2 regions of the Pontibacter sp. CAU 1760 genome follow, and region 1 is predicted to be linked to the other one. Evidence: riboswitches for the same ligand, from Rfam matches in the RefSeq annotation. Region 1 holds a riboswitch; the other holds the start of a gene.

What was found. Region 1 has a riboswitch for thiamine pyrophosphate ahead of ACXYMU_RS02025 (TonB-dependent receptor). Riboswitches for the same ligand answer to the same signal wherever they lie in the genome.
Region 2: another riboswitch for thiamine pyrophosphate. It lies ahead of thiS (sulfur carrier protein ThiS); the one in region 1 lies ahead of ACXYMU_RS02025 (TonB-dependent receptor).

What each region holds. Positions count from the first base shown of each region.
Region 1 covers NZ_JBTLRL010000001.1:443,578-450,677, reverse strand. The annotation lists gene ACXYMU_RS02030 (acyl-CoA dehydrogenase family protein) at 1-660, opposite strand, end outside; gene ACXYMU_RS02025 (TonB-dependent receptor) at 823-3,294, opposite strand; TPP riboswitch at 3,351-3,448, opposite strand; gene ACXYMU_RS02020 (hypothetical protein) at 3,672-3,920, shown strand; gene ACXYMU_RS02015 (aldose 1-epimerase family protein) at 4,012-4,887, opposite strand; gene ACXYMU_RS02010 (AAA family ATPase) at 4,892-5,425, opposite strand; gene ACXYMU_RS02005 (T9SS type A sorting domain-containing protein) at 5,545-6,771, opposite strand.
Region 2 covers NZ_JBTLRL010000014.1:42,430-49,529, reverse strand. The annotation lists gene ACXYMU_RS17205 (OmpA family protein) at 1-1,444, opposite strand, end outside; gene ACXYMU_RS17200 (aminopeptidase P family protein) at 1,828-3,126, opposite strand; TPP riboswitch at 3,310-3,417, shown strand; gene thiS (sulfur carrier protein ThiS) at 3,498-3,701, shown strand; gene thiC (phosphomethylpyrimidine synthase ThiC) at 3,797-5,659, shown strand; gene ACXYMU_RS17185 (bifunctional hydroxymethylpyrimidine kinase/phosphomethylpyrimidine kinase) at 5,842-6,594, shown strand; gene ACXYMU_RS17180 (thiamine phosphate synthase) at 6,597-7,100, shown strand, end outside.

The DNA of each region.
Region 1 (7,100 bases):
TTCGCCGGTGCAGCTGGCCCGCAGGCTCCACTTGTTGTGTATCTCAGGTGTGGTAAATCCTTCCATCCCACGCTCTACGATCAACCCTTTGATACGGCCTTCCTCATTCTTAGCCCATACCACCGCCACCTGGCATTCCGGGGAGTTGGAGATCCACATTTTGGCGCCGTTCAGCAGGTAGTGGTCGCCCATGTCCTTGATGTTGGTCACCATGCCGCCTGGGTTCGAGCCGAAGTCAGGCTCTGTCAGTCCGAAGCAGCCCAGCCACTCGCCACTGGCTAATTTGGGCAGGTATTTCTTGCGCTGCTCCTCCGAGCCATACTTATAGATAGGGTACATAACCAGTGAGCCTTGCACCGATGCTGTAGAGCGCATGCCTGAGTCGCCGCGCTCGATTTCCTGCATGATGATACCATAACTGATATAATCCAGGCCGCCGCCGCCATACTCCGTCGGGATGGTCGGGCCGAATGCGCCTACCTCACCAAACTTTTTCACAATCTCTGAGGGGAAGTGCGCCTCTTGCGCCCATTGCTCGATGTTTGGCGAGATTTCCCGCTTCACGAAATCGCGCATCGTCTGCCGGATCAGCAGGTGCTCCTCGGTCAGCAGCTCATCAATGTTAAAGTAGTCAGGGGCTCCGGTGGATTCGTAGGTCATCGTTTTATGCTTGTGTGTTAGTAGTAGTAGTTAGAGTAGTTTATACGTGCCGCACGGCAGTGTTTCAGTTCTATTAAAGCAATTTAGCAAATTCGCCGGCAATCCATAAAAAAAGCCCCACCGGTTGATGGGGCTTTGATCATCTGTCAGCTGACAGCTTACTTAGAACTTCAGGCCAACAGACAACAGGTAGTTGCGTGTTGCCTGCGGATAGTAAAAGTTCTCGGTGATTTGCTCGCCGTAGATGTAGCTGAAAGTATAGCCGTTGGCCGCATACTGCTCGTTGAACACGTTGTTCAATAGTAGCCCCAGTTCCAGTTCTTTCAGCAGGTTTTTGAAGCCCAGGTTATAGCGGAAGCGTAGGTCGCCTACCTGGTAGGCAGGGATAATGCGGCTTTCATTCTCGGTGTTATCAAGGTATTGCTTGCTCACGGTCTTGTAGATAAAGGCCGCTTTCAACCCTTTCAGCAGCTGCACCTCCAGTTGGTTGGTCGTTACCCAGTCCGGGGAGAAGGCGATTCTGGTATCAGCATAGCGGTTGAGCACTTGGTCACCATTTCCATAATCGTCGATGTATTCATTCAACGCGCCAATTCTGCTGTTGCTGTAGGCCAGGTTAGCGTTCAGGGTAGCAAAATCACCCAACTGCAATGCTCCGGCAAGTTCTATCCCCTGGCGGTAGCTGTTGTCGATGTTCGTACGGGTATACGCGCCCACGTCGTTGATCTGGCCGGTCAGCACCAGTTGGTTTGTGTAGTCCATCAGGTACAGGTTCGCCTCTACGTTCGCCGTCAGGGGCATACCTGCCATCTGTGCCGGCCCAAACTGACCGCGGTAACCGGCCTCTACGTTGTGCAACGTCTCGTGCTTCGGGCGGCTACTGGGGGTAGACTCCGTGAAGTCGTCGCGCACCGGCTCGCGGTTACCCACGGCGTAAGAGGCGTACAGCTGGTGTGTTGGCTGCAGGCTGTAGGTTATACCTGCCTTCGGGTTCCAGAAGGTATAAGCTGCCTCCTGCGTAATGTTATCGCCATCATTGTCAAAGCCCAAGAACTCATAGCCCACCTTCCGAAGCTGCAAATCGCCGAACACGCTTAGCTTGTCCGTGAGGCTATAGGTTGCCTTGGCGAAGATGTTGAAGTCGGTCTTGTCGGCGTCGTTGTCATAATAGCGGTCGCGGATGTCGGAGTCAGAGGCATAGCGTGCCCAGATGATCTCCCCGAAATGACTGCCCGTATAGCGGTTCCAGGCACCACCCAACGTGGCATTCAGGCGGCTGCCCGGTGCATACTGCAAGGCATAAGTGGCCCCGTAAAAATCGTTATCGAGCCAGCGGCGTCGGATCAAATCTGTGCTTGACACCGTTTCATCGCCGATCACTACGTCAGCCAGGCCGTAGTCCGCCAGGTCATCATCCGCCCGGAATTGCTCGTAATAGCCACGGCCATAGGTATAGTGCAACGCACCTGAAAAGCTCAGTCCCGGCATAAAGTCGTGCGCCAGGTGCAACTGGTAGTGGTCCTGCTGGTAATTATCGGTTTCGTTATCGTAGGTATAATAGTTGTAGCGGCGACCGGAAGACAGCAGGTTCTCTTTGTCGGCCCCATCAATGTAATTCCGGTCGATGTAGGCTTGCAGATCGGCCGCATTGCCGTATACCAGCGCTTCAGGGGTGCCATACCATGCCTGGTAGGTCTGCTCTTTGCCCGAGAAAGTGATGAACTTCACGGAAGTTTTATCGCCATAGTACCCTCCCGAGAAATAGAAGGACTTCAGGTCTGAGGAAGCCCGGTCCACGTAGCCATCGGAGGTAATGCGCGACAAGCGACCATCAAAGGCAAATTTCCCGTTGAGCAGGCCCGTGCCGAAGCGCACGTTGTTGCGCCAAGTGTCAAAAGAGCCGTAGGTATGATCGGTTTCGGCATAAGCCTCACGGCGCACCTGCTCCGTCTGGATGTTGAGGCTCGCCCCAAAGGCACCCGCCCCGTTGGTAGAAGTACCTACCCCACGCTGCACCTGTATGTCCTGCACCGAAGAGGCAAAGTCCGGCATATTCACAAAGAACACGCCATGGCTCTCCGAATCGTTGATCGGGATGCCGTTTACCGTTACGTTAATGCGGGTAATATCAGAGCCCCGTATCCGGATACCGGTATAGCCCACGCCTGCGCCGGCATCGGAGTTTACGACCACCGACGGCACCTGCTCGAGCAGGTAAGGCAGGTCCTGCCCGAAATTGCGGGACTCGATTTCCTCCTGGCTAACGTTGGTGAAAGTGGTACCGGTACGCTCGTCGGCACGGGTGGCCTGCACCACCACCTCACTGGTTTGAAGCGCCTGTTGCTGCAGCGCCACCGTTACCGGGTTTTGCTGTGGCAGGGCCACTTTTATGCGTTTCTGCTCATACCCCAGGTAGCTAATTTTAAGGCTATACGTGCCTGCGGGTAAGCTCTGAAAGGCAAACTCTCCGTTCGCGGCTGCGGCAACACCTGTGCCTGTGCGCTCCAACACAACGGTGGCCCCGGCCAGTGCCTCGCCTTTGGCCGCACTGGTTACGCGCCCGCTCAGCTGGTACTGGGCTACTAGCTGCAAAGGCAGCAAAAAGGCAGCGATTGCAGTAAATAACTTAAACATGGTAATGGAATAAAAATTGGTGAAACAGACAGGAAGCCAGGGGTTAGCCGCCTGTATTTAATGTTTACCGTTATTCCCTTCGCCGGCATTACCCGGATCAGGTTCAATGGGTATAATCTCAGCCCGTAGTATTCAGGCACCCCTTAACTGCCACAAAGGTACGAGCCTTTTTTTGCTTAACAAAGAAACTGCCGGCAAGCGCTGTTATACGTTAAGCCTTAAGGGCCCTCCACCTACTCAAAATTTGCATTTACAGATAACCCCTAAGGCCAAAAGTACGTTGTAAAAAAATAGGAAGACGGCTTAAGCCCCTGCTATTCAGGGTGGCAAAATTGCCTCCGCAGACACCGACAAAATTGCATTTAACTTATATCGCGATGATGATCAGCATTATATATACAGTAGCCCTGCTAACCATACTGGCCTACTATGCTTTCGCCCCACGCAAGAGATTTAACCGACCACCCTCTACCGATAACGACGATGACGGAGGAGAGCCGCTAGGAGATGATTTACCGGATCTGGATCTTCCGCCTGGCATCTCACTGCCGATTAATGATTTTGAGCCAAAGTATGATTTCAGGAACATTACAGTGCCAAAGTTCCCGGAGCCATCCCTGCATTGATTTACTAGCAGTATACCTGCAAAAACAGCAGCGGCCCCCTGGTATGGATCCATACCAGGGGGCCGCTGCTGTTTTTGGCGAACCTGTTTACTTAGTACACCGCAATCGAGAAGGTGCGATCAAACACCTGCCCTGGGCTAAGTTCGTTTATACCTTCCTTGTCCTTCAATTCATCAGACGTACCGACACTGCTGGCAAGGCCACACCAAGGCTCTATGCACACAAAAGGCGACGGGCCTGGTTTAGACCAAATGCCCAGGTATGGAAAGCCTTCGTAACTGATCTCCAGTTTGCGCGGGTTGGTATGGCTAGCCAGCGTTACCTTCTCAGAATTCAGGCGCTTTAGCACAATGGCATCATGGTCGAAGTAGTGGTGCTGCAGGGACAGGGTATCACTATTTTCCAGCACCCGCTCCGTTTCGCCATTCAGCAACCCCTGCTCGTTTAGCAGGTATCGGCTTGTGGTCTCTTGTTTCTCAAACACCAAATAATAGTCTTCGTAACGCTCGTTGGGGTATAGCGGCACGTTGAAGCCGGGGTGTGCACCAACCGAGAAATACATCCTATCGTGATCGGTATTAGTCACCTGGTATGTGATTTCCAATTTGTTAGCAAGCAGCCGGTAGGCGATCAGAAACCTGAACTTGAAAGGGTATTGCGCCAGCGACTCCTCCGACTCTGTGAGCTCAAACACCAGCTTCTCGCGGTGTTCGTCCACTAGCTTAAACTCCTGCCGACGGGCAAAGCCATGCCGCAGCATTTTATACCTCTTGCCGTCATGGGTGTACTGCTGCTCCGGCAATTCACCTACAATCGGGAAAAGGTTTGGCGCGTGGCCCGTCCAGATGGAAGGGTCAGCTTGCCAGATCAGCTCCAGCTCCTCATCCTTCTTCACGAAGTGTTGAAGCTCAGCTCCCAGGCTTTCCACGCCCACTTTATACTGATCGTTTTCTAAGAAATGTAGCATTGGTTTATTTTTCAGATGATTGATGAGTTTGGAGCAGAGCAGCCACATGCTGTTGGGCCAGGCGAAAACGCTCCTCCTGCTGCCCGTGTATCTCAACAAATGGCACCGACAGCGCCTCCAGTTCCCGCTTATACCAGTCATAAAAGAACTGGCGCAAATACGGATGCTCCCGCTGCGGGTCCGGCTCCCAGGGCAAATCAACGCCCATCAACAGGCAAAGGTTGTAGTTCTGCTGCTTTAGTTTGTCTACGATCCAGGCAGGGCAATGGCCAAACGCATGCTCGCTCCAGATCTTGAGCACCAGCAGGTCGGTATCCGAAAAAAGGATGCCCCTTGCCTGTTGCTGCTTTTCCTGCTCCAGCGCCAGTTGGCCCCGCGCAATGGCTTCAATATCCATGAGGGTATACGGCCTGCCCAAGTTACCCACATAGGCGCGGGCAAACTCCGGCACCCACACGGTTTGGTGGTGGCGGGCCAGTTGTTCGGCCAACGTAGATTTACCCGTAGACTCCGGCCCTGTAATCGCGATTTTCAACATAGGGCAAAGGTCGTGATTTCAGCTATAGGAAACATTGAAATATTCGGGCAACAAAAAGCACGGGGTACCGGAAGCAGACCTCCGGCACCCCGTGCTCATACTAGCAGCCTCCTTGCTGCTTATTCTTTTTTGAGTAACAGTTTAACAGTCTTTCCTCCGGAATCGCTTACCATACGGGCAATGTAAAGGCCCTCAGGCAAGCCAGCTCCGTCTACCTCCACTTGGTTCAGCTCGCCCGCTTTGGCCACACCGGCTTTCAGCTGCCGCACGATGCTGCCTTTCGTGTCGTAGAGGCTGATTGAATAAGCCTCATCTTTTGCTAGCTTGAATGCAATGGTCGCCTTGTCTGAGAATGGTGTTGGATAAGCGGTCAGTTGGTTACCCTCTAAGGCTTTGAGTAGATTAGAGGTTTGACTTACGCCATTTAACTCAGCCCTTCCAAGCGGGCAATTCTGCTCATTTGCATTAGCCAGCCGGTCTTTTACAGAGGAATTGTTGGAAGCGAATGCACGTTTAACCATCCGTTTTATTGTGCGGGTACTATATTCATAGTTTATATCCCTATCCGTGCACGCATTCAGCAGGGCTGCCACCGCATGGCGAGCAAGTGCACCCCACTCACCTTTTGCGATTTTCATCTCTGGAGACAGCGCCTGAAGCAGCGTAAGACTACTAGGCAGACCTTTGTAGGTACTTCCATCTGCCACATAAATATTGAAAACCTCAAAGAATTTATCATCACGGTCGTACCCGCAGCCCCAGTTGCCAAAATGGTGCTCCTGCTTCCAGTAGCCGGGTGTGCAACCCTCCAGCGGCAGGCAAGGCCTCGTGCCGCCTAACTTAGTACTGATAATGCGATCGCCGTAGAGGTTGGTTGGGCTCAGCTGCTCTATCACGCAACCATAAACCAACTCCACCTGGAAGTAGCAATCCGGAATCTCTATTTCCAGGCAAATTCTTTCATTACCGGTCGAGTACACTGTTTGATAATCAAACAGGACTTGCTGCGACACGGTATTGATATCGAAAACGGGGCCTGGTGCTTTGTAACTCACCAGCGTGTAAGTGCCAGCGCCTGCTGGAGTCTTAAAGCATATCTTTACTTTGTCCCCCTGCTGCACGCCGTTTAAAATATTACCGATTGCTCCGTTGTAGCTCGTCCCATTTAACTTAACATACCTTAAGTCGCCCCTATTCTCAACGCACGGGTTGCCCCCGGTTGCGCTGGAAGTACCATGCAGGAAGAGGAGCAGTAAACCGGAGACAATGATGAAGCGCCATAGCGCAAAGCTTCGCTTGTGAAGCAGCATAGCTGCCTCACTTACATACATAGATGTTGTTCTCATAGATGTTGTGTTAAACTAAGTGTAAAAAAGATGATACATGGGTTTTATAGCATTTTAGCTAAGAAACATTAATATGTTCACAAGGCTGGGGTGGCAATTTGTGAGCTGAACAGCTGCACCGGAAGAGGATAGCATTTTACAAGCTTTTTATTAAGATGATACTTGAAGAGTGCAGATTAATATAATCCTATGCTATTACTAATCTTGAACCAGATCGACAGGGGCTAAGGAGTTATTTTATAAGTCTATTGCAACTAATAAAAACTTCACGAATTGAGGCAAAAACTGATTATTTATCTTTCGATTAATTAATTTTGGAATCTATAATA
Region 2 (7,100 bases), on a different contig from region 1:
GGTCAGGCGTGTTCATTTCAAAACCAACCCTTCTGTTCTTCGCTCTTGCGCTCTCAGTTCTGCGACGCGACAAGCGCTCGTTCACTTTCACGAGTGGCTGCGTCTCGCCATAACCTTTAGTTACCATACGGTCTGGGTTCTGCACACCGCGCTGTACCAGGTATTCTTTTACAGCTTCGGCTCTGCGCTCAGACAGTACCTGGTTGTATTCATCCGAACCGATGTAATCTGCATGTCCTTTGATCAGCAACACGTGGTCTGGATATTTCTGCAAGGCAACCACAATGCTATCGAGCAGCTGCTTGTAAGACTCCTGCACACGGGCTCTGTCGAACTCGAAACGCACTTTCTCTTCCAACAGCTTCAGGGTAGCCTGGTCAAGCTCAGGGCAACCGTTCGTTTCGGCAGTACCCGGAGAGGTCGGGCAGTTGTCCTCGTTGTCTGGCACACCGTCGCCGTCAGAGTCTACTGGGCAACCATCTGGGCCTACCTGCACACCTGCCGGAGTGTCTGGGCACTGATCCTGGTCATCTGCAACACCGTCACCGTCAGCATCCGGGCAACCCTGTAAGGCTGCTGTACCTGCCTGGTCTGGGCAACGGTCATCCTTATCTGCTACACCATCGCTGTCGCGGTCAGGGCACCCCTGTGTGGCCGCAGTACCAGCCTCTGTAGGGCACTGATCCTGGTAATCCGCCACTCCGTCACCATCGCCATCAAGCGGGCAACCTCTCTTGTCTACCTGCACACCTGCTGGCGTGTCCGGGCAGTCATCTCTTCTGTCTGGCACACCGTCGCCGTCTGTGTCTGTAGCCTTGCCTAAGTTAAAGCCAAGTCCTACGTTGTGCATCAGGAAGCGGTCATTATCTCCCGTGTCATAGCCATCTATCTTGTCCTGGCCGATGATCATGTAGTTCGTTTCTATGAAGGCGCTTACGGCATCAGAAAAACGGAAACGGATACCAGCACCGCCTTTCAGGGCTGATGTAAAGAACTTATCGTCCTGCTGCGTAGTGCCGTCAGCGCGAGTCGCGTCTGTTTTGGCCCATGCACCACCACCCGCAATTTGCAGGTATGGCCCGATGAAAGCATCTTCTTTGAGGATGTTGCCATACATCTTCAGGCGCAGGGCCAGCATGGCCGTTCCCATTTGCGCGTCAAACATGTTGCCGCCATTATTGGCCTCTGCACTACCGTAGGTCAGGTGCAGACCGCCATCTAGCGAAGGGCTGATATAGCGGTTCAGGTTAAGACCTCCGCCCCACTCCATCTTTTTGCTTTCCCAGAACTGGTTTTCTACCTCACCTTTATACTGTAAAGCACTTCCGTATATCTGGAGGTTCATTGGCTGATCCGAGCTTTGCGCGTACAATTGGTTGCTTGCTGTGAGCAAGACCACCAGCGCTAAAGCGAGTCTACATAGTTTTGTAAGTTGTGTTTGCATGATTTTACAAAGTATATTTTGATATGACAATACGTGCATGTTTAGCAAGGTGTTTCTGATATGCCCAAAAAAGAACCTTTTATCAGGATGCAGTTCTGCGTCGGGTGCACGAAATCTTAGGGAGAGGAAAAGTTTATCCATAGGCACAGAAAGAAAGCATTAAGCATAAAACCTTCACCATCAGGTGTTCTAAACGCCCTGTTACAGGGATGCACAATAGCACACTTCGGTACTATCTTACAAACTGATACCAGGACGCAAGGTTGTACAGGGCATTTTTTTTTACTGAAAAGGCTGATATTCTAGTGTGAGGCCAACAAAAAAGGTTGTCAGCATTCCGCTGGCAACCTTAGTGTTTTACAGTATTTATGGCTTTTCTTATATCATAGGGCGCGCTGCTGCATTAGGCGCTCAATGTCATCGGCCTCAATCGGGATGTTTCTCATGAGATTTCTCGGCCCCTGGGCCGTTACCAGAATGTCATCCTCTAGCCGTATACCGATCCCTTCCTCCCGGATATAAATCCCCGGCTCGCAGGTAAACACCATGCCCGCCTCAAAAGGTCTGAAGCGATTGCCTACATCATGCACATCCAAGCCCAGGTGGTGGGAGGTGCCGTGCATGAAAAACTTTTTATAAAGCGGGTGAACCGGGTCCTGGTTGCGCACATCGCTTTCGTTCAGCAGGCCTAGCCTGATCAGTTCGTTTTCCATCACGGTGCCCACAAACTTGTGGTACTGGTCGATGGTGTTACCGGGTACCAGCATTTGCGTCGCGGCTTTCATTACGTTCAGCACCGCATCGTATACCTCGCGCTGGCGTGGTGTGAATTTGCCGCTCACAGGCACGGTGCGTGTCAGGTCGGCGGCATAGTTGGCATACTCCGCCCCAAAGTCCATCAGCACTAGCTCACCGGCCTCGCACTCCTGGTTATTGTCTACATAGTGCAGGATGCAGGCGTTGCCACCCGAGGCAATGATAGGCGCGTAAGCAGGCCCTCGGGAGCGGTTGCGCAGAAACTCATGGTATAGTTCTGCCTCTATCTCATACTCCATCACGCCGGGCTTGATAAAGCCCAGCAAGCGCCGGAACCCTTTTTCGGTGATGTTGCAGGCTTCTTGGATCAGCGCCACCTCTTGCTCTGATTTTACGGCGCGCAGCTTGTGCATGATCGGAGCACTGCGCTCCAGCCTGTGCAGCGGATACTGCTCCTTTATTTGCTTTATAAACCGAGCATCCCGCGTCTCCACCTCTATCACGGCGCGCAAGTGCTCGTTTGTGTTCAGGTAAATGTGTGCTGCCTCTGCCAACTGGCTCCGCAGCACCTGCTCGAACTGGTGCGTCCAGAGCACGCTTTCGATCCCAGACATATCCCGCGCCTGCTCCTTGGTAAGCTTATACCCCTCCCAGGTCAGGATGTGGTCGTTGGTTTCGCGCACGAACAGCACTTCGCGCATGCGCTCGTCTTTGGCATCCGGGAAAAGCAACAGGATACTTTCCTCCTGGTCTACCCCTGACAGGTAAAATAAGTCGCTGTTTTGCCGGAAAGGCATGGTGCCGTCGGCATTGGTGGGCATCACGTCGTTCGAGTGAAAGACAGCGACAGAAGAAGGCTTCAGCTGCCGGGCAAAGTTCTTCCGGTTATGGTTAAACAGGTCCTGCCCTATTGGGTGATATTTCATCGTTTGCTTGAAAGGTTCTCGTTCAGTTTCATGCTCAATTTACTAAATTCTGGTCTATTGGCAATCGATTAGCGCATACGGCTCCAACGCTGCCAGGGTATAATCTTGCATCGCCGGCCTTATTTTTTGGAGATAAAATGCTTGGCAAATTTGGAAATCCCGCCAGACTTCCGTTACCTTTAGCCAACACTTTAGGGGTGTCCTGTCGCCAAATCATAAAGGCAGGACTGAGAAATACCCTCTGAACCTGATACAGTTAGCACTGACGAAGGGAAAAGTCATGACGAGATACACACCTGTCCTCCTACTTCTTCTTGTTTCCGCCCGGCCGGTAAGCGCCAGTGCTTTCTGCATCCCAACCCGAGCGAACCATGACCATTTTCCTGAATAACCAAGAAAGGGAGCTCCCGGAGCCGCCCACCGTAACCGCTTTGCTTCAGCTTTTGGCATTGGCGCATTCCCGCGGCATTGCCATTGCCATCAACAACGAGGTGCTGCCCCGCGCGCAATGGGCCACGCACCAGCTGAAGCCCCACGACCGCCTGACGCTGATCCGCGCCACCCAGGGCGGCTGACCTATTCCCTTTCTAGCCTACGGTTTACCATGGCACAGGCAAACGCTTGTGCTGTGCATTCAATTCAACAGAAAATCTATTAGCAAGAAGAACATATGAGACAAGAGAAAACACCAACCGCCCATACCATCACGCGCACGCCTTTTCCGGGCTCCCGCAAGGTATACATCCCCGGCCAGCTGCACGACATTCAGGTGGCGATGCGCGAAATAGCGCTGGAGGAAACCGTGACCAAATTCTTAGGTGTGGAAGAGCGCGAACAGAACCCGCCGGTAACCGTGTATGACACCAGCGGCCCTTACACCGACATACACCTGGACATTGATGTGCGCCAGGGACTGCCGCGCCTGCGTGAGGAATGGATACTGCAAAGGGGCGATGTGGAACAACTACCTGGCATCACCTCCGCCTACGGCCAGGAGCGCCTTTCCGATGAGCATTTACACGACCTGCGCTTCGGGCACCTGAGCAAACCATACCGCGCCATGGCAGGCCAAAATGTAACACAGTTGCACTACGCCCGCAAAGGCATCATCACGCCCGAAATGGAGTATATCGCCATCCGGGAGAACCAGCGCCTGGCAGCGGAGGCCGAAATGGGGCACCAGCACCCAGGCCAAAGCTTTGGGGCCAACACGCCGAAAGGCTACATCACGCCCGAGTTTGTGCGCCAGGAGGTAGCTGCCGGCCGTGCCGTTATTCCCTCTAATATCAACCACCCCGAAAGCGAACCGATGATCATTGGTCGCAACTTCCTGGTGAAGATAAACGCCAACATCGGCAACTCGGCCGTTACCTCCAGCATTGAGGAGGAAGTGGAGAAAGCGGTCTGGGCGTGCCGCTGGGGTGCCGACACCATCATGGACCTCTCGACGGGCAAGAACATTCACGAAACACGAGAGTGGATCATCCGCAACTCCCCGGTCCCGATTGGCACCGTGCCGATTTACCAGGCGCTTGAGAAAGTGAACGGCAAGGCCGAGGACCTGACTTGGGAAATTTTCCGGGATACGCTGATAGAGCAGGCCGAGCAGGGCGTGGACTATTTTACCATACATGCCGGCGTGCTGCTCCGCTACGTTCCGCTTACAGCCAAGCGCCTGACGGGCATTGTGTCGCGCGGAGGTTCGATTATGGCGAAATGGTGCCTGGCGCATCACCAGGAGAACTTCCTGTATACCCACTTTGAGGAAATTTGCGAAATCATGAAGGCCTATGATGTGGCTTTCTCGCTGGGCGACGGCCTGCGCCCCGGCTCCATTGCCGATGCCAACGACGCGGCGCAGTTTGCCGAATTGGAAACACTGGGCGAACTGACGAAGATTGCCTGGAAGCACGACGTGCAGGTGATCATCGAAGGGCCGGGGCACATCCCGATGCACCTTATCAAAGAGAACATGGAAAAGCAACTGGAAGTGTGCGGCGAGGCCCCGTTCTATACCCTCGGCCCCCTCACCACCGACATCGCGCCAGGGTATGACCACATCACCTCGGCCATTGGCGCGGCCATGATCGGGTGGTATGGCACGGCCATGCTCTGCTACGTAACGCCGAAAGAACACTTGGGCCTGCCCAATAAAAAGGACGTGAAAGACGGTGTGATCACCTATAAGCTGGCCGCACACGCCGCCGACCTTGCCAAAGGCCACCCCGGGGCGCAGTACCGCGACAATGCCCTGAGCAAGGCCCGCTTCGAATTCCGTTGGCAAGATCAGTTTAACCTGGCCCTGGACCCCGATACCGCCCGCGAGTACCACGACGAAACCCTGCCCGCCGAAGGTGCCAAGGTTGCCCACTTCTGCTCGATGTGCGGCCCGAACTTTTGTTCGATGAAAATTACGCAGGAGGTCCGCGACTATGCCCGCCAAAAGGAAACCACTGCCGAAGAAGCCCTGAAACAGGGCATGGCCGAGCAGTCCGAAGCGTTCAAAGCCAAGGGCTCAGAAATTTACTCATAGGGTTCTAGCGCTGGCGCGAGCTTGCAGCTCGTGCCCTTTGTATCAGCAAAAATCAAAGCACGAGCTACAAGCTCGCGCCAGCGTACCGAAGCATAGTACACGTGCTTTAATTTCATACAGAACACGAGCTACAAGCTCGCGCCAGCGCTAGGCCAGCACAACGAAAGCATAAATACACAGCCATGCCCAAACCCAGACCCTATACCCTCTCCATCGCCGGGTTCGACCCCAGCGGTGGCGCAGGCATAACCGCAGACTCCAAAACCTTTGAGGCGCTGAAAGTGCAGGGGCTGAGCGTGTGCACAGCCATCACGTACCAGCACGAGGCAGCGTTTGCAGGCCTGGACTGGCTGGGGATGGCACAACTGGAGAAGCAACTGACGCTGCTACTCGGAAAGTATAAAGTGCCCTTTGCCAAGATTGGGCTAGTGGAAAGCGTGGAGGTGTTAGCGCAGTTACTGAACCTGCTGCACCGCCTGTCGCCGGAAACGAAGCTGGTATGGGACCCGATTCTGAAGGCCAGCGCAGGTTTTACCTTTCACCGGGGAATACAGGCGGCGCAACTGCAGGAGCTTTGCCAGCGGCTATACCTCATCACCCCGAACTGGAACGAAATGCAGCAGCTCATGCCTGATTTATCACCACCGGAAGCAGCATCAGCACTCAGCCGGCATTGCCATGTCTTGCTAAAAGGCGGACACAATACCGCCAGGCCGGGGTATGATTATCTGTACAGCGAGGGTGAGTCAAAGGCCTTTCGTCCTAAGCACGCTGTGCCGCAGGGCAAGCATGGCTCCGGTTGTGTGCTGTCGGCAGCCCTTACGGCGCTGCTGGCGCAGGGCTACCCGCTGCACAAGGCTTGCCGCAGGGCGAAAGACTATACCACCCGCTTCCTCAACAGCAACGCTACTTTGTTAGGCTATCATCATTTTTAAATATGCTCTCGAAACTACATTATATTACACAGGAGTGCGCCGCTCATACGCATGCCATGGCCGCCGAGGCGGCGTGCCGGGCCGGGGCCGACTGGGTGCAACTGCGCGTAAAAAACCAGCCCGAGGAGGTATGGAAAGCGCTGGCCCTGCAAACCAAAGCTATTTGCCAGCACTACCGCAGCACCTTTATCCTGAATGACCATGTGGCGCTGGCAGCCGAGGTAGATGCTGATGGGGTGCACCTGGGGCAGCAGGATATGCCGCCACGGGAGGCGCGCCGTATTCTGGGGCCGAAAAAGATTATCGGGGGCACCGCCAATACCTTTGCCGACATCGTGCGACTGGCCGAGCAGGAGGTGGATTACATCGGCCTCGGGCCATACCGCTTCACCAGCACCAAACAGCACCTCAGCCCGATTTTAGGGCTCGAGGGGTATAGCACTATCCTGCGGCAGTGCCGGGAAGCTGGCATTTTTATACCCCTCATAGCCATTGGCGGCATTGAG